One region of the Orrella marina genome, then DNA from elsewhere that is predicted to be linked to it. Evidence: predicted binding sites of a transcription regulator. Region 1 holds the regulator's gene; the other holds the start of a gene.

Region 1 (11,287 bases):
TTCTAGAAAATACTTTATATAGTTATCTTATATAATTGATTTATTGATATTTTATAGAACCATTGTGAAAGATATACAGACTCTGATGACATTCACACTGAAATGTAACAGCTGGCATCAACGCATCATCAAGAAATAAATTAGAGTCTTCTTTTATTGAAAGCGCTTACACAGTGGTTAGCCCTGTGGCAATAGGCGTTTACCTGACGAGATCTCGAGCCATCAACCGAAACTCAAGGCACTTCTGGGGCTCCGTAACACAGTATTGGGCTCCACTTTTGGTCTCTGTCGGTAAAAAACACCGCCCACAAAAAAACCGCGCAACCAGGCGCGGTTTTTTTAATTAACCGGGAGAAGATCCCGGTGCTGCAGTGTAGAACTCAAATGTGACTGCGTTGAATTCCGCTCACCCCTCACCCTGCTGTTATACAGGTCTCGATAACGAGAGCCTGGTCACGCATTGCAATCAATGCTTTGCTCAATGGGAGGTGAGACCCCGTGTGCCTGATGACTGAGCCAGCAACGAGAATCCGGAAGTCCTGCAATTCGCGTGCCAGCTTGTCACAGCTCTGCGTCAGGCTGCCTGATACTGGGTCGCACGCTTGCGAACCATCTCCAGAACCCCTTGACAGGCGTCTTCGATGTAGTCGAGAACCTTGCCAAATCCGTCCAGCCCACCGTAGTAGGGATCCGGAACAGTGGCCTCCTCGAACTCATTCGCAAAACGCATCAGAAGCATCAGTTTGTGCCGGTGGTGCTTAGGGCACTGCTGCTGCATCGCTGACAGGTTTTCCCAGTCCATAGCAAGAATGAGGTCATATTCCAGGAAGTCCTCGGCACTGATCTGCCGCGCAGGACGCTGGGTAACCTCATAGCCACGTTTGCGTGCAGCCGCAATTGTTCTTGCGTCTGGCATTTCACCCACGTGAAAGTTGTGTGTCCCGGCGGAATCGATGCCAATTACATCGCTCAGGCCGGCCTCATTGATCATATGGCGAAACACGCCCTCCGCACTTGGCGAACGGCAAATGTTACCCATGCATACGAAGAGAACTTTTGTCATCATGGTGCGAATTTTGCGGGAAAACCCGTAAGTTGTCCAGAATTTTTTTAAGGAAGTTGCATTTTCGTTACAGTGAAAAATTACACTTACTTCTATTTAAAACATAATGTTAACATCTAATTTTAAAGTAAATTATCTAATAATTCACATCAAGAAAATGACGCTGTCATCTTGCAACGCACCAATTTTCACTTGTTACGCACCATATTGAAGCACTTGTTGCTTGAGCCTGTTTAGCGCATCGCGTGCAGCCGCAGCCTGCTCGAACTCCAGGTTCTTGGCGTGATCAAGCATCTTCTTTTCCAGCTGCTTAATGGCTTTGGCGACCGACTTCTCATCCGTTGGTTCAAATGCCGGCAGATCGTCCTGCCCCGCATTCACCGGGGTACTTACCACGACGCCATCAATCAGTTCCTTTACCGCCTTGATCACACTCTTTGCTTCGATTCCATGCTCCAGATTAAATGCTATCTGGCGTTCCCGCCGTCGACTCGTTTCATCCATAGCCCTGCGCATCGAGTCTGTGATCCGGTCGGCGTACAGGATTGCGCGCCCGTTGACATTACGGGCAGCGCGTCCAATCGTCTGAATCAAGCTCCTTTCAGATCGCAGAAATCCTTCCTTGTCAGCATCCAGAATGCTCACCAATGCGACTTCCGGAATGTCGAGACCTTCGCGCAGCAAGTTGATCCCCACCAGCACATCAAAAACACCCAGACGCAGATCCCGGATAATCTCCACTCGCTCGACCGTATCGATGTCCGAATGCAGGTAACGCACTTTCAACCCCTGCTCGGTCAGGAAGTCCGTCAGCTCCTCTGACATACGTTTGGTAAGTGTTGTCACGAGCACCCTCTGGCCATGACTGACGCAGATCCTGGCTTTATCAAGCAGATCGTCAACCTGAGTAGCCGCTGGAAGCACCTCGACAATCGGATCGACCAACCCTGTCGGTCGAACCACTTGTTCTACCACCTTATCGGAGCGCCCCTGCTCGTATGCCGCCGGAGTGGCTGAAACAAACACGGTTTGACGCATACGGTGCTCGAACTCTTCAAGCTTGAGCGGACGATTATCCAAGGCCGAAGGCAAACGAAAACCGTACTGAACCAGTGTTTCCTTTCTTGCACGGTCTCCTCGATACATCCCGCCAAGCTGCCCCATCGTGACATGACTCTCGTCAATGAACATCAGCGCATCGGCCGGCAAGTAATCAATCAGCGTCGGCGGCGGGTCGCCTGGCTTTGCTCCGGACAGGTGGCGTGAGTAGTTCTCGATTCCTTTGCAGAAGCCGAGCTCGCCGAGCATCTCCAGATCAAACCGGGTGCGCTGCTCCAGGCGCTGGGCTTCAACCAGTTGCCCTGCGTCAACAAGCTGCTTGAGACGCTCGCGCAACTCCTCCTTGATGGTCTCTACAGCCCGCAGAACCGTTTCTCTAGGCGTGACGTAGTGTGACCCCGGATAAACAGTGAATCGCGGAACGCTCTGGCGAACCTTGCCAGTAAGCGGATCAAACAAAGCCAGGCTCTCGATCTCGTCGTCAAACATTGTGATGCGTACAGCCAGGTCTGCACTTTCTGCCGGGTACACGTCAATGACCTCACCGCGCGCACGGAACACGCCCCGGGTGAACTCAGCGTCATTACGCGAGTACTGCATGGCCACTAGTCGTGCCAGCACTTCCTGGCGCGAAATTCGATCACCTGCGCGCAGGACCAGCACCATCGCGTGATAATCGGAAGGATTACCGATACCGTAAATACAGGATACAGTCCCCACAATGACCGTATCGCGCCGCTCAAGCAGACTCTTGGTGGCAGACAGTCGCATCTGTTCGATGTGTTCGTTAATTGACGAGTCTTTTTCAATAAAGAGATCTCGTGACGGGACGTAGGCCTCCGGCTGGTAGTAGTCATAGTAAGACACGAAGTACTCAACCGCGTTACGAGGAAAAAACTCTCGCATTTCCGCGTATAGCTGTGCCGCGAGCGTCTTGTTGGGGGCCAGCACCAGTGCCGGCCGACCAGTCCTGGCAATGATGTTTGCCATGGTGAAGGTTTTGCCAGAACCAGTCACCCCCAGAAGTGTCTGAAACATCAATCCGTCATCGATGCCCTCGCTCAGTTGTTCAATCGCCACAGGCTGATCGCCCGCTGGCGGATAAGGCTGGTACAGAGAGAAAGGGCTCTGCGGAAACTCTACGAAACGGCCTTTTGTCATGTTAGACTTTAGATGGGGTTTTCCCCAATTCGTGGACAACCCCCATTATGACGGTAGCCTCCCCTGCAGTCCAGTATGACCATCCAGATGACTCGAAAGGGTTCTTCCGTCTGATGACTTTCCCCGATTATTCACAACTGACAACATTCAAAAGTAGCGCTGCCGCAAGCGCGAAGGTCGCCCAATGAGCAAACTTTTTCAGTCCGTCGAACTCGCACCGCGTGATCCAATCCTGGGTCTGACCGAACAGTACAACTCAGATACCCGTTCGCATAAAGTCAACCTGGGAGTCGGTGTCTATTACGACGATGATGGACGTGTCCCTTTGCTGCGTTGTGTTCACAAGGCTGAAGTTGACCGGGTTCAGGCTCAGCTCGCTCACAGCTATTTGCCGATCGAGGGCATCGCCAAGCTGAACCGTGGCGCACGCGAACTGGTTCTGGGCAAGGACAGTGAGGCGATCAAATCAGAGCGCTGCGTCACTGTTCAATCGATTGGTGGAACCGGCGCTCTGAAGATTGGCGCAGACTACCTTAGAGCGCTGTTGCCTGACGCCAAAGTCGCTATCAGCAAGCCGAGCTGGGAGAATCACCGCGCGCTGTTTGAAAAAGCCGGCTTTGAAGTCGTTGAGTACCCCTACTATGACCCCGAGACACACGGACTGAATCTTGATGGCATGCTCGATTTTCTGAAGAGCCTGCCCGCAAAGTCCATCGTGGTGCTACATGCATGCTGCCACAACCCGACGGGCGTTGACCCGACTCCTGAACAGTGGACCGAGATCGCCAAAGTTGTTCAGGACAAGGAATTGATTCCGTTTATGGACATCGCCTACCAGGGATTTGGTGATGGATTGCAGGCCGATGCAGCCGCAGTGCGACTGTTTGTGGAAAAGGGTCTAAACTGCCTGATCAGCACATCGTTCTCCAAGTCATTTTCTCTGTACGGAGAGCGTATTGGGGCCCTGACACTGGTGACCGATAGCGCCGAGGAGGCAGCCCGGGTGCTGAGTCAGGTCAAACGGGTCATTCGCACCAATTACTCCAACCCGCCAACATTTGGCGGTGCAATTGTCGCTGAAGCATTGAATACGCCTGAACTGTTCGCAATGTGGGAAGAAGAGCTCGGTGAGATGCGTCAACGCATCAAGGAAATGCGATCACAGCTTGTGAACAAGCTGGCTGAGAATGGCGTCAACATGAACTTCGATTTTGTGATGGCCCAGAAAGGCATGTTCTCATACTCGGGACTGACAGCAGCACAAGTGGACAAACTGCGTGAAGAGCATGCGATCTACGCTATTTCAAGTGGCAGGATCTGCGTTGCCGCCCTTAACAGCAAAAACATCGACACAGTCGCAAAGGCTATCGCAAGCGTTATCAAAGGCTGACGCACTAGAAGTTGTTGACTCCAGCAATTTGGCGTGAAGAATCACGTCGCCCCTTTGCAAACCACTCAGGCCAGCGAACCACGTTGTGTGGCTCCCTGGCCTGAGTGGCTCTCGCGTTCTCGAACTCTTGATATCCATCTGTGACTTCTGCCGCTCTGAATGGCTGAACGATTCCGCCAGTTGATAGCAGAAATTCATATGCTTGAACCAAGACATGCCCGATGACCCAACGCCATCGGCCTGGTCTTGCCTTCAAATCAACCTAAAACAACCAAAGGAATCAGACAGCTAGACGACTTACTTCACACAATGTGCTCACTTGCAAATTGTGATGAAATACGTCACAATGCGCTGTATATACATACAGCCCGGAGAATTTGATGGCTACTGAGTTAACCGCTCGACAAGCACAGGTGCTTGATCTCATCGTGCAGCTGCTCGAACAAACAGGTTTCCCTCCGACACGGGCTGAACTTGCGCGCAAGCTTGGATTCAAATCGACCAATGCGGCAGAAGATCATCTTCGTGCTCTGGCGCGAAAAGGCTATATCGAGCTCAAGGCAGGTGCATCACGAGGCATCAGGCTGATCCAGCAAAAACCGACGCATAATTCAACTCAAGCGCAGATAGCGGACCAGACTGTTGAGTCCGGCATGCCATATGCATCAACCATCTCGTATGCACTACCAAGCCTCAACCAGACCACTCTACCCCTGATTGGACGTGTGGCCGCCGGTTCGCCAATTCTTGCACAAGAGAACGTCGCGAAAGAGCTCGCCGTCGACTCATCGTTATTCTCGTCCAGACCGGACTACCTTCTTCAGGTTCGTGGAATGAGTATGCGCGACATCGGCATACTGGACGGGGATCTGTTAGCGGTCAAAAAGACGAGTGAAGCGCGTGTCGGAGAAATCGTGGTTGCCCGTATCGACGATGAGGTCACCGTCAAAAGACTGTCCAGGGAAAAGGGAAAAATTGTGCTACTGCCCGAGAATCCGGACTTTGAGCCGATTCATATCCGTTCTGGCGAGGTCTTTGCTATCGAAGGACTGGCGGTCGGCCTGATTCGAACACAGCCTTTACATTAAGCGAGCTTGACCAGCTCACACGAAACGATCTTCTTGATACAGACAATTCGAGAAGATGAACGCGAAGAAAATGAAAGCAAGGATCATTTTGTGCATCACGCACGAGCCCTGAGTGTACCCATTCAAGGGAAGCAGGCACCAACAGACACTTGATATTCCTTGGCGACTTTCTTGCTCTGAACAAGGCTGTCACTGACCTTTCCCTCTGCACCTAGCCAATAAAACGCCCAGGCACAGTCAATCGTCCTTTGCAAAGCGCTCAATCTGCCGCCTGTCGCGTTTTGTGGGACGCCCCTTGCGGATGCCTTGAGCAGGCTCCGAGAAAAGCTTCCTTCGCTCAGATGCTTCCTCACGGGCTGCGCGGCTTTCAAGCGTTTCATCATAGAGCAACTGAGCAAGCGAGGCAGAACGTCTCACATCACTCAGAAAACGTACAAACACCTCCAACCGCTCATGTCCTCGCTGAACCTGAACTTTTTCGCCGACTTTGATGCTTCTGGCTGGTTTAACCCGACTACCATTAACATGCACGCGTCCAAGCTCAATCGCATCCGTCGCCAGCGATCGCGACTTGAAAAAACGTGCGGCCCAGAGCCACTTGTCAAGACGGACGGACTGAACTTCTTCGGCCATGGGTGCGATCGGAGGTCAGATATCGGAATGAGTAGATAGTAAACGTGCTGCCACAAAAATAACACCGAGCAGCCAGTTCATTTGTCCGGCTTGAGGGGATGCAGGATCGCATCCCCTCAAGCCGGTAGTGATCAGTGTTTGATCACCGGATTGCTTGTGACATCAGATGATGCCTGTTTGCTCACAACAGCTTCCTCTACTGAGGTTTCAGAAAGAGGTTCCGGCTTGCGCTCAAGCGCAACTTCGAGCACCTTGTCGATCCATTTGACAGGAATGATCTCGAGATGATTCTTAACGTTATCCGGAATCTCAGCAAGATCCTTCACGTTCTCTTCGGGAATCAGAACAGTCTTGATGCCACCTCGACGAGCCGCCAGCAATTTTTCTTTCAACCCACCGATCGCGAGCACTTCGCCTCTAAGGGTGATCTCACCTGTCATGGCTACGTCGGCACGCACTGGAATCCGGGTCAGCGCTGACACAATCGCAGTCGTGATTGCAATCCCCGCAGACGGACCATCTTTGGGTGTGGCCCCTTCTGGCACGTGCACGTGCATATCACGCTTCTCAAGCACCGTATTAGCAATACCCAACCGACTGGCACGCGCCCTGACAACACTACGCGCCGCCTCGACCGACTCTTTCATCACATCACCGAGTGATCCCGTACGAAGGATGTTGCCCTTACCCGGCATGTCGGCGACTTCGATAGTCAACAGATCACCACCGACTTCGGTCCATGCCAGTCCGGTGACCTGTCCGATCTGGTTGTCTTTCTCCGCCATGCCGTAACTGTATCGACGCACACCCAGGTACTCCCCCAGGTTCTCGCTTGATACAACAATTGTCTGAGTCGTCTGCGACTTTGCTGCTCTGCGAGTCTGTGCAGCACTGACACCCTGAGGAAGCTTGGACACAAGTTGCTTAACCACTTTACGACAGATTTTGCTGATTTCACGTTCAAGTGAACGTACACCGGCTTCCCGGGTGTAGTAACGAACCATGTCCTGCAAGGCATCGTCCTGAACAGTTAACTCGCCTTCCTTGAGCCCGTTGTTCTTCATCAGCTTAGGCAAAAGGTGATCTTTGGCAATGTGAATCTTCTCGTCTTCGGTATAACCGGACAGACGGATCACTTCCATCCTGTCCAGCAACGCAGGCGGGATGTTCAAGGTGTTACTGGTCGCCACAAACATGACGTCCGACAGATCAAAATCCACCTCAACGTAGTGATCCTGGAAAGTGTGATTCTGCTCGGGATCCAGCACTTCGAGCAATGCAGAAGCAGGGTCACCTCTAAAATCCATGCCAAGCTTGTCGATCTCGTCAAGCAGGAACAATGGATTGCGCACACCGACCTTGTTCATGTTCTGGAGAATCTTGCCAGGCATGGAACCGATATAGGTCCGTCTATGCCCACGAATCTCTGCTTCATCCCGTACACCACCAAGTGCCATCCGGATGAATTTACGATTGGTGGCTTTGGCAATGCTCTGACCCAGGGAAGTCTTGCCGACTCCCGGTGGGCCGACAAGACACAAGATGGGAGCCTTGACCTTGTCGACTCGCTGTTGCACAGCCAGATACTCGACGATACGCTCCTTGACTTTCTCAAGACCATGGTGATCATCGTCAAGCACCTCTTGCGCATGCGGGATCGAGTGATTGATCTTGCTCTTCTTGCGCCATGGCAAACCGATAACCGTGTCGATGTAGTTACGGACCACCGTTGCCTCGGCCGACATCGGTGACATGAGCTTGAGCTTTTTCAGTTCGGCATCAACTTTCTTGCGCGCTTCCTTGCTGAGCCCGGCAGCTTCGATTCGACGCTCGAGCTCTTCGATATCAGCACCTTCTTCGCCTTCACCGAGTTCTTTCTGAATCGCCTTGACTTGCTCATTCAGATAGTAGTCACGCTGACTCTTCTCCATTTGCTTCTTGACCCGGCCGCGAATACGCTTCTCGACCTGGAGAATATCGATCTCGGTCTCGAGTTGTGCGAGTAACGCCTCCAGACGCTCTGCGGTGTCAGTGACCTCAAGCATGCTCTGCTTTTGCTCGAGTTTCAGTGGCAGATGGGCTGCGATCGTGTCAGCCAGCCGTCCCGGGCTGTCTATACCCGACAGGGTAGTCAGGATTTCTGGCGGGATTTTTTTGTTGAGCTTGACGTACGTCTCAAACTGACCGACGATCGCACGACGCAAGGCCTCGATTTCCGATCCTTTGGCTTCGTCTGGCTGCATGGGCATAACATCTGCGCTGAAGTGCTCCTCAGCCTCCTCGATTGAAAGAATCCGAGCGCGCTGTGAGCCTTCCACCAACACCTTGACGGTACCATCAGGGAGCTTCAACATCTGCAGAATGGTGGCGAGACTACCAATCTCGTACACGTCGTCAGGTGTCGGATCGTCTTTCGTCGCAGACTTCTGGGCGGCGAGCATGATGCTCTTGTCCCCTTCCATCGCTGCTTCGAGCGCGCGAATCGAGCGCGGCCGCCCCACAAACAGTGGGATCACCATGTGTGGAAACACAACGACATCGCGCAGCGGCAACAGAGGCAGTGAAATGCGCTCGGCGGGGAGAATGGGTTGACCTGACATTTGCTTGTCCTCTTCAAATCGGTCCCCTGATCCAATCAGGAGACCTTCGCTAACATAGTTAGTGATATTGGGACAATAGCCTAAAAATCAAGCTCAGGCAGCAGCATTTCGCGCTTTAGAACGACCGGAAGACTTGTCTTGTCCTTCCGCTTCGTCTTCCTGATAAACCAGCAGTGGCTCAGCTTGACCTTCGATGGCGTTCTCGTCCAACACCACTCGACTGACATTGTCCTGGGAAGGAATCTCATACATTGTGTCGAGAAGTGTCGACTCCAGTATGGAGCGCAATCCTCGGGCACCAGTTTTTCTGAGAATAGCCTTGCGGGCAATGGCATGCAGAGCCTGTGGGCGGATTTCTAGCTCCACCCCTTCCATTTCGAACAATTTCTGAAACTGACGAACCAGCGAATTCTTGGGCTCAGTTAACACTTTGACCAACGTATCCTCGGTCAGTTCCTGCAAGGTTGCGATCACTGGCAAGCGTCCGACCAGCTCAGGAATCAGACCAAACTTCACGAGGTCTTCGGGCTCGACCGATGTAAACGCCTCGCCGGCCCGCTTCTCACTTCTGGCGGCAACGGAGGCCCCAAAACCGATTCCAGATCTTTCAGTGCGATCCAGAATCACCTTTTCCAGCCCATCAAAGGCACCGCCGACGATGAACAGGATGTTGGTGGAGTCGACCTGCACAAAATCCTGATTCGGATGTTTACGACCACCTTGCGGCGGAACCGATGCAACAGTCCCCTCGATCAACTTGAGCAACGCCTGCTGAACACCTTCCCCAGATACATCCCGGGTAATTGACGGGTTATCGGCTTTACGTGAAATCTTGTCGATTTCATCAATGTAGACAATCGCGCGCTGAGCCTTCTCGACGTCATAATTGCAGTTAGCCAGCAGCTTCTGAATAATGTTCTCGACATCCTCGCCAACATATCCGGCCTCAGTCAGAGTCGTCGCGTCGGCCATCACGAACGGAACGTCGAGTTGCCGGGCGAGAGTCTGCGCCAGCAACGTCTTGCCAGAGCCAGTCGGGCCGATCAGCAGAATATTGCTCTTGCTCAGTTCGACCTCATCGCCCTTGAGATCTGCCCCATGACGCAGGCGCTTGTAATGATTGTAGACAGCGACAGCAAGCACACGCTTGGGTGAATCCTGACCGATCACGTACTGGTCAAGAAACGCTTTGATCTGAGCGGGGGTGGGCAACTCGGTGCGAACGGATTCGCGTGTGGTCGCCTCAATCTCTTCCCGGATAATATCTTTGCAGAGATCCACACACTCATCACAAATGTATACAGAAGGCCCAGCAATCAGCTTGCGAACTTCATTCTGCGATTTGTTGCAGAATGAACAATGCAAGGATTTGGAAGAGGTAGTGGATTTCTTGTCAGCCATCTTATGCTACTCAAATAAAAATTCAGACGGTGTCGGCACGACTTGTCAGCATCTTGTCAATGATGCCGTACGTGACCGCGGACTCGGCCGACATAAAATTGTCGCGCTCCGTATCGAGTTCAATGCGCTCGATCGGTTGACCGGTTTTCTCGGCCAGGATGTTATTGAGGCGCTCCCTGAGATCGAGAATCTCGCGCGCCTGGATCTGGATATCCGACGCCTGACCCTGTGCACCACCAGAAGGCTGATGAATCATGATACGGGAATTGGGCAAGGCGTATCGCTTGCCTTTGGCGCCTGCCGCCAGCAAGAACGCACCCATGCTCGCTGCCAGACCCGTACAAAGGGTTGATACATCCGGTTTGATGAACTGCATGGTGTCGTACATTGCCATGCCAGCGTACACCGACCCACCCGGTGAGTTGATGTACAGGGAGATATCCTTATCAGGATTCTCGGACTCCAGAAACAGCAACTGTGCAACCACCAGGTTGGCAGACTGATCCTGAACCGGACCAACCAGAAACACGACACGCTCCTTGAGCAGGCGCGAGTAAATGTCATACGATCGCTCTCCCCGCCCAGACTGCTCGACCACCATCGGGATATACCCGAGACTGGTCGGCGTGACAGACGAAGCGCCATTCATACTGGCATAAAAATCGGCAAACCGATTCATCTCAATGTTCGTGCTCATGATTCTGATGGACTCCATGACGACCTTGTCGACCGGTCCTCGGGAAAAAGACCCTTGAACCGGACGAAAAGGTCCGATCAACGCGACCTGGACAAGTTGGCCTGAAACGCGGCCTTGTCAGCCAGAGATCACGCAAAATTACTGCTCACCACTTGCTTGAAGCTTACCCGTGGACAACAGCCGGCTTCAGCTAAG
Region 2 (11,287 bases), 640 kb from region 1:
AGAATCTGACTGAAACGCTGTATCTGGAACTTGCTCCCAAGGGTGTATCGGTTTATCTCATCTCGCCAGGTTTCGTTAGAACCCCGATGACGCAGGCCAACGATTTCGAGATGCCTGGACTGATGACACCGCAGGCTGCCGCACAGGCCATTCTGAAGGGATTTGCCAGGGGGCTGTTTGAAATCCGGTTTCCGACCGGCTTTGCCAATGTACTCCGGCTTGTGAGCAGACTGCCATATCGCATCCGGTTCGCCTTGCTTAACCGTGTAACCAGGGCTTAGTCGATTGGTCTTGTTCCATGCAAGGGCAGGGATGCTGTCGTGCAATTTAATAGGCGCATGTCAATAAACGCATGTACATGGAAGTATGCGTAAGTGCGTGCAATGTGATGTGCACCGCGATGTGCGCTTTGTGGGAGTATCGACATGGTTGATAGAATGGTTTCGGGCTCTAGCCAGACGTCCGGTACTGGCCAGCGAGTCAAGCGTGAAGAGCAGTCGGCTAGAGCACACCGTATCATCGATTGGTTTGAAGCGCTCAGACCTGATACGCTGGACAGTATAGCCACGGTCTATGGCCCGAACGCCCGGTTTCGGGATCCTTTCAATGACGTCAGCGGTTTGAGATCGATCAGACAGATTTATGCGCACATGTTCGAATCTCTGGAGAATCCCAGGTTTACGGTGACTGAATCAGTCGAGCAGGCAAGTCACCTGTGCGTTGTATGGATGTTTCAGTTTAGCTGGCGCGGGCGTCCGATCGAGTTTGAAGGTACAACCTGGTTTGACCTTGATGAGCGAGGCTTAATCTCCAGACACCGCGATTTCTGGGATGTTTCTCAAGGCGTTTACGAGCGATTACCAGTACTTGGTACGGTACTGCGCGTGCTGCGCAGGAAAATGGCGACACCGGGTTTGCTTTCTGACGCGTGATGTGTGTCTTGTGCCTGTGCATTTCTGGCAGATAAGACAAGTCAGCTCACTTGTTCGAATCACACATCAGGACAGAGCAATCTTCACGCTGTTTCAAAAGACGTCAGAGCATCGCTGGCCCGCATGTCTTGCGGTGCGTGGCCTGGTAGTCAGCGTTTAACGACTTGCTCCCGGGGGTTGCGGTTGGAACTACCCATTTTTCTCCGGTAAGAACCGGGCTGCGTGAAGCCTTGTCGCCTGCATGTGATGCGGGAAATTCAGGTAAAAAAAAGCCCCTCCAGCACTGGAGGGGCCTAAAAGCCGGTAGGGTGCAGCAGTCCCATCCGGCGGGGGACCGTTCGATCGATCAGGTGTTGCTCTGATTTCGATCTGAATTCAATCAGCCGCCCTGTCTTCCAGAGCAGCAGGCAGGACTGACCTCGTGTCGGGGTTCATCCTGGTGTCCAACCAGGCAAGTGTGTCATCAAGCCACATCTGCATTCACCACCGGCACTACAGCTAACCCTGACTAAACCATGCCATAACCATCTGTCTTATCGGTCTTGATATCCCGTTTGCAGGGTCTGGACCGTTCGAGAGAATCAGTTTCTGGCTAAGCTATGTTTTGTGACTGAAAGTATTCTATAACCAAGGCTTCCAATTTGCAAAACATCTAGCCTAAATATTAGTTCATGAACCTGACAGGTAACTGACAGTCAATGCGTCTATGCTGATACGAGTATTGCCCAGCACAACTATCAGCACTTCTGACATGTTCTATCAGCAAGACATAGTGATACGTTGCGTCAATAACTCACTTGTTGCAAGTTATTCTGTGAGGATTCTGTCAAAAGTGATCGTGAACTGGGTTCCATACGGTTTTTGTCCAGGATTTGCGTCCTCGACCCGTAGCTCCGCTTGATGTCGCTGGGCGATCTCTTTGACAATCGCAAGCCCAAGACCGCTGCCGTGTGCAGTCGATCCGAGTACACGATAGAAACGGTCAAATATGCGCCCCTTGTCTGCCGCAGGAATGCCAGGGCCATCGTCGCGCACGAACAACTCCACCTGCCCCAGTGTTGTATTTACGCCAATCGTGACATGGCCTCCGTCAGGAACGTAGCGCAGTGCGTTGTCGATCAGATTGTTGAGAGCCTCTGTGAGCAAGATTGACTGTCCCTGGATCATGATCGGAAACTCGGGGCCTTCGTAACCCAGGTCGATGCCTGCTTCAAGTGCGTCCGGTACCCACTGCTCGCATACCTGACGTGCGAGCGAACCGACATCCATAGGCTGGCGTTCGACCTTTTCAGGATGTTCGGCACTGGCCATCAGGAGTAGCTGATTGATCAGGCGGGTTGCTCGTTCAGTGCTTGCCACGATCTTGTGCAGATTCTGTTGAGTCTGGGCGTCACTTGCCGTTTTGAGCGCAAGCTCTGCCTGCGTGCGCAAGCCAGCCAGCGGAGTTTTGAGTTGGTGCGCTGCGTCCGCGACAAAGCGACGTTGCGATTCGATGTTCCCTGATAGTCTGGCAAGCAGATCATTCATGGCAACAACAAGTGGAGTGATCTCGAGCGGTGTCGATGTGTCCTCGATTGAGGATAGGTCGTCCGGTCTGCGCGACCTTAATCGTTGTTGAAGTGCATTGATGGGCGCGATCCCTCGTGACAGCCCGAACCAGACGAGTAGTACCGCCAGTGGCAGTACCAGGAACTGGGGGATGATGACACCCTTGATGATGTTGTTGGCCAGCTCCGCCCGGCTTTCAGTGCCTTCGGCTGCAACCAGCAGGATGTTCGTCGCCGGTTTGAGCGGAGACTGAACCCAGGTATATGCCAGTCTGAGGTTGTAGCCGCTCACTGACTCGTCACGGTAATAGACATCGCCTGGTCCCCAGTTCTCTGGCATGTCGGGTGAGGGTAGCGCGCTTTCTCCACTGATGATCGGCCCGCCGACGACCTGGGCTTTCCAGAAAATGCCCTCGTTCTCACGTGTGCGCATGGCAATTCTGGTAGGAGAACTCAGTGTCAGGGCGGGTAGTGGTTCCGCCCATTCGATCTGGTGCTCCAGAAGCTCCAGTGCGTTGTTAAGCGACCGGTCGAAAGGTGCATTCGCGATGTCCTGTGCAACCAGGTAGGTGATTGCCACACTCATGGGCCAGAGCAGAAAAAGCGGAGCTAGCATCCAGTCCAGAATCTCCCCGAGTAGCGAGCGGCGATGTACGCGCGGGCCACTGTCTGCTGGCTCGAACCCCTCGGTTGAAGACTTTGATTGTGTGCTGATCGGCGTGTTTACTGGCGGATACTTTGATTCATCGCTGGCAACACGTTCTGGAGGAGGGATGACAGTACGGTTCAATTCAGATCGTCTCAGGCTGTTGATCCCTGAACGGAGGCGGGCTCCTCGGTTGCGCGCTGCAGGCAGTAGCCGAGTCCGCGAACGGTTGCAATTCGTACGCCGCTGGGTTCAAGTTTCTTTCTGAGTCGATGCACATAAACCTCGACGGCGTTGGAACTGACTTCCTCCCCCCACTGGCACAGGTGGTCGACGATCTGGCTCTTGTTGACCATTCTGCCGGCACGCAGCAGCAGAATCTCCAGCAGACTAACCTCTCTGGCCGATAAGTCCAGCGCCTTGTCATCAACCAGCGCGATCCGGCCGACCTGATCAAACACCAGACGTCCATGCCGCATGAGTGCCGTGCCAGCACCTAGTCCGCGACGAGTCAGCGCCCGGACACGTGCTTCAAGTTCACTGAGTGCGAAGGGCTTGGCCATATAGTCGTCAGCGCCCAGGTCCAGTCCTCTGACTCGTTGTTCAATGGAGTCCGCGGCGGTGAGAATCAGTACGGGCAACATGGCGTTGTGCGTGCGCAGACTTTGCAGCACTTCCAGTCCTGACATTCTTGGCAACCCGAGGTCCAGTATCAGAAGGTCAAACTCCTGGGAGCGCAATGCAGTGTCTGCGGCCAGTCCGTCGCTTACGGCGTCAACTGCGTATCCTGAATGGCGCAAGGACTGGGTCAGCGCGTCAGCCAGCAGGTTGTCGTCTTCGGCGATCAGTATTCTCATGGTGCGAGATAGGAAACACAGGTCAATAATCTGGAATTCTGGCACAGGCCGCTGGCGTTGCCTACAGGCATTAACCCGCGTAGGTGTGCGCTTGCAACGATCCGCCTCATCCCGGGAAGCAAATGACCTTGCTGGATGGAAGAATCCCGTCTTCTATGTCATCAAGAATTCTGTACCGGACCCGGCCATCGTTTGTTCAGGTGTTTGTCCTTGGGAGTGACCCCCGTTCGTGAAGGTTCTCGCCCAGTGTGACGTTGAATTAGGTCACGATTCAGTTATACTGTTGGTTTATACAGTAAATGTAAAATCTGCTGATTCATGGCTGGGCGGTCAGCGCCTTGTTTGGCAATGTGAAGTCTGTGGCAAGTGCAATAATGTGCTTCGAGTAAAGTTCTTCTACTCTCGATGGCTCGTCGATGGGGGGGCTGCAGCGGTCAATCGCGCTGTCCGTTTGTGTGTCCGTTGCGTAGCTATTTGTGTAACCGTATTAACGAGATGTAATCATGGCAAGGAGTATTCATGGACGATAAATCCTCCAAACAGGGAGGCGGGTCAGAAAAGAGCAAGGCTCTTGCCGCTGCGCTGTCGCAGATCGAAAAGCAGTTCGGTAAAGGTTCGATCATGCGTTATGGTGACAACGAGGTCGAGCATGACATTCAGGTGGTTTCCACTGGCTCTTTGGGGCTTGATATCGCCTTGGGCGTTGGCGGGCTGCCTCGCGGCAGGGTGATCGAGATTTATGGTCCGGAATCCTCCGGCAAGACGACACTCACGTTGCAAGTCATCGCCGAGATGCAGAAAATCAATGGTACGTGCGCCTTTATTGATGCCGAGCATGCTCTGGACGTTCAATACGCCTCGCGCCTGGGGGTCAACTTGACAGACCTGCTGATCTCGCAGCCAGACACGGGTGAGCAGGCACTGGAAATTGCAGATGCACTGGTGCGTTCAGGATCAGTTGATCTGATCGTGATCGACTCGGTCGCGGCACTCGTGCCTAAAGCTGAAATTGAAGGCGAGATGGGGGACTCTCTCCCTGGTCTGCAGGCACGACTGATGAGTCAGGCATTGCGCAAGCTGACTGCGACCATCAAGCGGACCAATTGCATGGTGATCTTCATCAACCAGATCCGCATGAAGATTGGTGTCATGTTCGGTAGTCCCGAGACAACCACGGGTGGCAATGCACTGAAGTTCTACGCGTCGGTGCGCCTCGATATTCGTCGCATCGGTTCCATCAAGAAGGGCGATGAAATGATCGGCAACGAAACTCGCGTCAAAGTGGTCAAGAACAAGGTCGCACCACCGTTCAAACAAGCCGAGTTCGATATCATGTATGGAGCCGGAATCTCCAGGCAGGGTGAGATCATCGACCTTGGGGTGCAGGCCGGTGTGGTCGATAAAGCGGGCTCATGGTTCAGTTATGGCGGGAACCGGATCGGGCAGGGCAAAGACAATGTCCGTGAGTACCTGCGTGAGCATCCGGAGCTCGCAGTCGAAATCGAAAACAAGGTGCGCGAGTCGTTCGGTATCAAGAGAATGGCTGTTGTCCCGGCAAGAGATGCGTCCGAAATATCCGAAGAATAATCCGCCAGGGGTTCTCCGGGCTTCTGAACTGACCGGTGATGAATCCGGTCAGAACAAGGCTGGCAATCCTGATCCGTCTCTGAATGAAAGGCATAAGCCTCTGGACAAGAAAGCACGCAAGGGGTCTGATATCAGTCTCAAGGCGCGTGCAGTTCGCTATCTCAGCATCAGAGAGTATTCGCGAGATGAATTGTTCCGCAAACTCTCCCCTTATGCGAGAAAGATGTCTCTGAAGCCGCAGTCTGATACCAGGCAAGACGGTGATCTCGAGGTTGGCGCGAGCATTCGCGACGAGGATGCCAGGACTGGCATGACTGAAGTGGTACGTTCAACTGGTGATTCAGATAGTGACTCAGGTGAGCACCCGTTCGACTCGACTGTGCTTGACGCGTTGCTCGATGAACTCGAACGAGAGGGGTGGCAGTCCGATGCACGGTTCGCACATGCGCTTGAGCACAGTCACCGTGGCCGGTTCGGTAGTCGCCGGATTGCGTACTCGATGCGCGAGCGAGGTCTTGATGATGAGTTGATTCGTGAAAGCCTGGATCGACTCAAGGATTCAGAACCGCAGAGAGCCTGGCAAGTCTGGCGCAAGCGTTTTGGACAGAAGGGGTTACCGACTGACTCGCGCGAGTATGCCCGGCAAGCACGTTTTTTGGCGAGTCGGGGGTTTGGGGGGATGTTGTTGCCCGGATCCTTTCGGGGCGATACGAGCCAGACTTTGACGTGGACAGTGATTCGGACGAGTCGACTGGTTGATGCTTGTCAATAGTGCAAGGTCAGATCAGATGTTCAATTTTGTGTCTGTCTCAAGCCAGCGTCTTTCATTCTGGTGCTGCGAGATGCGACACTATGCGTCTTGGGGGCGTGATCCTTCGCATTTGTGCGCATTTAACCGGATCTCATTGAAATCCGGAACCAGAAGGGGTTAATCTGTGGTTAACCACGTCTTAGTTTTCGTGCAATGCAGCAAGATCGCGCTATACTTGATCACTAATCGAAGTTTTATCTGACACGCATGCCATTACCCGCACCCGACTACCCACGTTCCCCGATGCACAACAGATACATCAGGGCTCACTCATTCGAACGCGATGACGGACTCTGGGATATTGATGCCGAGCTGATCGACACCAAATCCTACGATTTTGAGCGTCGCGACGGCAGTACACGGCATGCGGGTGAGCCGTTTCACCATATGCATATCCGCATCACGTTTGACAAGGCATTCAACGTGGTTGCCGCCGTTGCCGCCTATGATGCTGCTCCTTACGGAGAAATCTGTACCTGTATCGCGCCCGACTACAGCAACCTGGTCGGCATGAATCTTCTTAAAGGATTCAGGCAGGCTGTCAAGGTGCGGTTTGCACGAGCCGCCGGCTGTTCTCACATGACCGAACTCGCTGGACTGCTGCCGACCGTGGCCTTGCAGACACGAGCCAGTTTCCGATCGACTGAACCCGCGCAAGATCCCGGGAAAAAGCCGTTTCAGGTTGACGGCTGTCATGCGTTGAGTCAGCACGGTCCGGTAGTGCGCGAGTTTCATCCCGAATGGTACGTTCCGCTCAAGCGCGAAAGCGAGGCGGAATCGTCAAGCAGTTAGTCGATATGCAGAGCAGCCTGCCTGGCCGGTCCGGGCCGGCATACTGCTTGCGTATGGGCGACAAGAGAGTAGTTGCTGTTTCAAGATTAACGACCGATAGACAGGGTTCTCATGAAAATCCACGAATATCAAGGCAAGGAACTGTTGCGCAAGTTTGGCGTGACAGTACCCCGTGGCATCCCGGCGTTCAACGTTGAGGAAGCTGTCAGTGCCGCCGAGCAGCTTGGTGGGCCAGTTTGGGTAGTCAAGGCCCAGATTCACGCCGGAGGCCGGGGTAAGGGCGGTGGTGTCAAGCTCGCTCGCTCCATAGACGAAGTCAGACAGCTCGCGAGCGAGATCCTCGGCATGCAGCTGGTCACACACCAGACTGGTCCGGACGGTCAGAAAGTTGGGCGTTTGCTGATTGAGGAAGGTGCGGACATCAAGAAGGAATACTACGTTGGTATCGTGACTGATCGAGGCACCCAGCGTGTCTGCGTGATGGCCTCCAGCGAGGGTGGTATGGACATTGAGGAAGTAGCCAACAGCACTCCTGAGAAGATCCTCAAGGTGTTTGTTGATCCCCTCAAAGGTTTCAGCGAGGACGAGGCGCGTGAACTGGCACGTGGTATCGGTGTGCCTGACGCATCAGTCGAAAAGGCTGCTGCCGAGTTCCGCAAGCTGTATCAGGTTTACTGGGATACCGATTCGTCACTGGCCGAGATCAATCCGCTCATCCTGACCGGCAGCGGAGACATCATTGCATTGGACGCAAAGTTCAACTTTGACTCGAATGCGCTCTTTCGCCATCAGGAGATCGTTGCCTATCGTGATCTGGATGAGGAAGATCCTGCTGAAATCGAAGCGAGCAAGTTCGACCTGGCTTACATTCAGCTCGACGGCAACATTGGCTGCCTGGTCAACGGCGCGGGTCTGGCCATGGCGACCATGGACACGATCAAGCTCTTTGGCGGCGAGCCGGCCAACTTCCTCGATGTGGGTGGTAGTGCCACAGCTGAGAAAGTCACCGAGGCCTTCAAGATCATGCTCAAGAACGATGATGTTCGCGCCATTCTGGTCAACATCTTTGGAGGCATCATGCGTTGCGACGTGATCGCAGAGGGCGTCATCACTGCTTGCAAGGCTGTTAGCCTGAGCGTGCCGCTGGTGGTTCGCATGAAGGGAACCAACGAAGAGCTGGGCAAGAAGATGCTGGCCGAGTCGGGTCTTCCGATCATCAGTGCCGACACCATGGCAGACGCTGCCAGTGCTGTCGTGGCAGCCGCCAAATAATCGCCGGGGATTTCAATATGTCGATTCTGATCAACAAGGACACCAAAGTCATTACGCAAGGTATCACCGGCAAGACGGGGCAGTTCCACACCCGTATGTGCCGTGATTATGCGAACGGTAAGGAAGCGTTTGTTGCGGGGGTGAATCCCAAGAAAGCGGGTGAGGATTTCGAAGGCATTCCAATCTATGCCAACGTCTCCGAGGCCAGGGAAGCAACCGGTGCCACCGTTTCGGTGATCTATGTGCCGCCCGCAGGTGCTGCGGCCGCTATCCTGGAAGGTGTCGAAGCCGGACTTGATCTGGTGATCTGCATCACCGAGGGCATCCCTGTGCGTGACATGCTTGAGGTCAAGAGCAAGATGGCTGCCATGAACAGCAAGACACTGCTGCTCGGCCCGAACTGCCCGGGACTCATCACTCCGGATGAAATCAAGATTGGCATCATGCCGGGTCACATTCACCGTCGTGGCAAGATCGGTATTGTCAGCCGTTCCGGCACGCTGACCTATGAGGCAGTTGCTCAGGTCACTGAGCTTGGTCTGGGTCAATCCAGTGCAGTCGGTATTGGTGGCGACCCTATCAATGGTCTCAAGCACCTGGACGTCCTCAAGATGTTCAACGAAGATCCCGAGACCGAAGCCGTCATCATGATCGGTGAAATCGGTGGTCCCGACGAGGTCAATGCTGCACGCTGGGCAAAAGAGAACATGACCAAGCCGGTCGTGGGCTTTATCGCAGGTGTGACGGCACCCGCTGGCAAACGCATGGGTCACGCCGGTGCGTTGATTTCGGGTGGTGAAGATACAGCGGATGCCAAGCTGGAGATCATGGAAGCTTGCGGCATGAAAACTACGCGCAATCCTTCCGAGATGGGTAAGCTGCTCAAATCAGTGCTGTAAACCAGTGTTGTAATGCTATTCGGCAACTCAGTCCGGGCTATTTGTGCTGGACTGGGCTCTCGATAGGTCCCAGGTCCATTTCCTGACTGAACTGATCTGCTTGAACTGATCTGCTTGAACTGATCTGTTTAGGTCACACAGCCGCGCAATGGATTGCAACCGTAAGCAGAACGCCGCAAGTTCATCGTGAATTTGCGGCGTTCTGCTTTTCTTCTCGAGCTTCTCTCCAGAAATCCAGCTCTGACCTGGATCCGCTGCAGGTATCGGGATCGGATTTTGTCGAGACATTCGTGTCCCGTTTGCTCATGCCGTCTGACCTGATGTGTGCTTGCCTGGGATGCGTTAATGACTGGTGTGCACCTGGTTCTCGGGCACGTCAGATCATCGCACGGATCATTCTGCGGTCTTGCGCTGGATCAAGTGTGTTTCTCAGGGGGAGCGGTTACACTTATGCTGTCGGTGTCACAGATCGTTCTACGTGGTGAAATTCTGCGAGATGTTTGCTGTGACATTGCTTATTTGTTGATAAGGAAACAGAATGTCTGAAGAACAAGCAATGCAGAAAGCGAGTATGTCGATTCTGCAACGGCTCGCGTTGCTGGCCGTGATAGGAATCGTATTGACCGTCGCGCTGAATTACATTCGCTGATGGTGCTGTCGAAAGTTACCGATCGCCCGATTGTGATTGCCACGCGTGCAAGCAGGCTGGCTGTCTGGCAGGCAGAGCATGTGCAGGATCTCCTGCGCAAGACCTATCCGGGACTGGAAGTCTCGTTGCTTAAACTGAGCACGCGTGGAGATGAAATTCTTGACCGCAGCCTGCAAAAGGTTGGGGGCAAGGGCTTGTTCATCAAAGAGCTCGAGAATGCGCTGGCAGACGGTCGAGCCGATCTTGCCGTGCACTCGCTCAAGGATGTCCCGGTGGTAATGCCCGAAGGGTTCACGCTGGCCTGTATCCTGCCACGAGCCGAACCGAGGGATGCATGGGTATCAGGCAAATACGCTTCGATTGAAGACCTTCCTGCCGGGGCTGTGGTGGGAACGTCAAGCTTGCGACGCGAGGCCCAGATTCGTCGCAGACGCCCTGACGTCGTGGTCAAGCCATTGCGGGGAAACCTTGATACCCGTCTTGGCAAGCTTGATGATGGGCAGTTTGATGCCATTATTCTGGCAGCAATCGGCTTGCAGCGACTCAGGCTCGAATCCAGAATCAGAATGATCCTCCCGGTGGACTTGTGTCTGCCTGCAGCGGGTCAGGGAACGCTTGGTATCGAAGTCAGCGCAGGGCGAGAGGACATGGTTGATCTGCTCATGCCACTTGCTTGTCAACGCAGCACAGCCGTCTCGATCGCGGAACGTGCGGTTTCTCGAGTGCTGGGTGGTTCCTGCTCGGTACCACTGGCTGCCCATGCGACGTTACAGTCAGAAGGCGGAGAATTGATCGCGGCTGATGCAGGTCTGGATTCAATCACGGATGCGGGCATCCTTGTTCGTGCTCTCGTTGCCAGCCCTGACGGGGCGGATGTGCTGGAGTCGAGCGTATTCGGTCCGGTCAGTCAAGCGAACCAGCTCGGTGAACAGGCTGCTCGTATCCTGCTTGATGACGGTGCGGCGCAGTTGTTGCAGGAACACCTGCAGGACGACTGATGTTGCCTTCGATTCCGATAGCTGGCTCAAGCGCACAGGGTGCTTCCAGTGGAGAATCTTCGCGGGTTTCGTCTGACTTCCCACTGAAGCTTCCGGCCCTCAGAGCCGTTCTGACCCGTCCGGCAGATCGGCAGATGGCGCTGGCTCAGCGCTTGCATGCCCAGGGCTGGGAAGTTCTTTCATTGCCTGCACTCGAACTAGTCGCGACTGGTGATTCAACTCTGAATGTCCAGTTTCGACCTGAACAGTTTGACTGGATAATGTTTGTCAGTCGAACCGCCTGGCGTCTGTATCGCG

Evidence for each region. Region 1 encodes LexA, which represses DNA repair genes until DNA is damaged. Its sites were predicted from a motif close to ACTGTATNNNNATACAGT; they were not measured.
Region 2: a site for LexA is predicted at 4,262-4,279, ahead of recA (recombinase RecA). Genes of this name have one in related genera too.

The regions. Positions count from the first base shown of each region.
Region 1 is NZ_CP028901.1:1,342,391-1,353,677, forward strand. Features, by position in the region: gene DBV39_RS05985 (low molecular weight protein-tyrosine-phosphatase) at 575-1,066, opposite strand; gene uvrB (excinuclease ABC subunit UvrB) at 1,259-3,283, opposite strand; gene DBV39_RS05995 (amino acid aminotransferase) at 3,468-4,673, shown strand; gene lexA (transcriptional repressor LexA) at 5,054-5,761, shown strand; gene DBV39_RS06010 (RNA-binding S4 domain-containing protein) at 5,999-6,394, opposite strand; gene lon (endopeptidase La) at 6,526-8,994, opposite strand; gene clpX (ATP-dependent Clp protease ATP-binding subunit ClpX) at 9,088-10,395, opposite strand; gene clpP (ATP-dependent Clp endopeptidase proteolytic subunit ClpP) at 10,418-11,074, opposite strand.
Region 2 is NZ_CP028901.1:702,536-713,822, forward strand. Features, by position in the region: gene DBV39_RS03110 (SDR family NAD(P)-dependent oxidoreductase) at 1-281, shown strand, start outside; gene DBV39_RS03115 (nuclear transport factor 2 family protein) at 426-932, shown strand; gene DBV39_RS03120 (sensor histidine kinase) at 1,740-3,095, opposite strand; gene DBV39_RS03125 (response regulator) at 3,281-3,982, opposite strand; gene recA (recombinase RecA) at 4,502-5,569, shown strand; gene DBV39_RS20545 (regulatory protein RecX) at 5,529-6,341, shown strand; gene DBV39_RS03140 (DUF2889 domain-containing protein) at 6,588-7,172, shown strand; gene sucC (ADP-forming succinate--CoA ligase subunit beta) at 7,284-8,444, shown strand; gene sucD (succinate--CoA ligase subunit alpha) at 8,462-9,343, shown strand; gene hemC (hydroxymethylbilane synthase) at 9,992-10,990, shown strand; gene DBV39_RS03165 (uroporphyrinogen-III synthase) at 10,990-11,287, shown strand, end outside.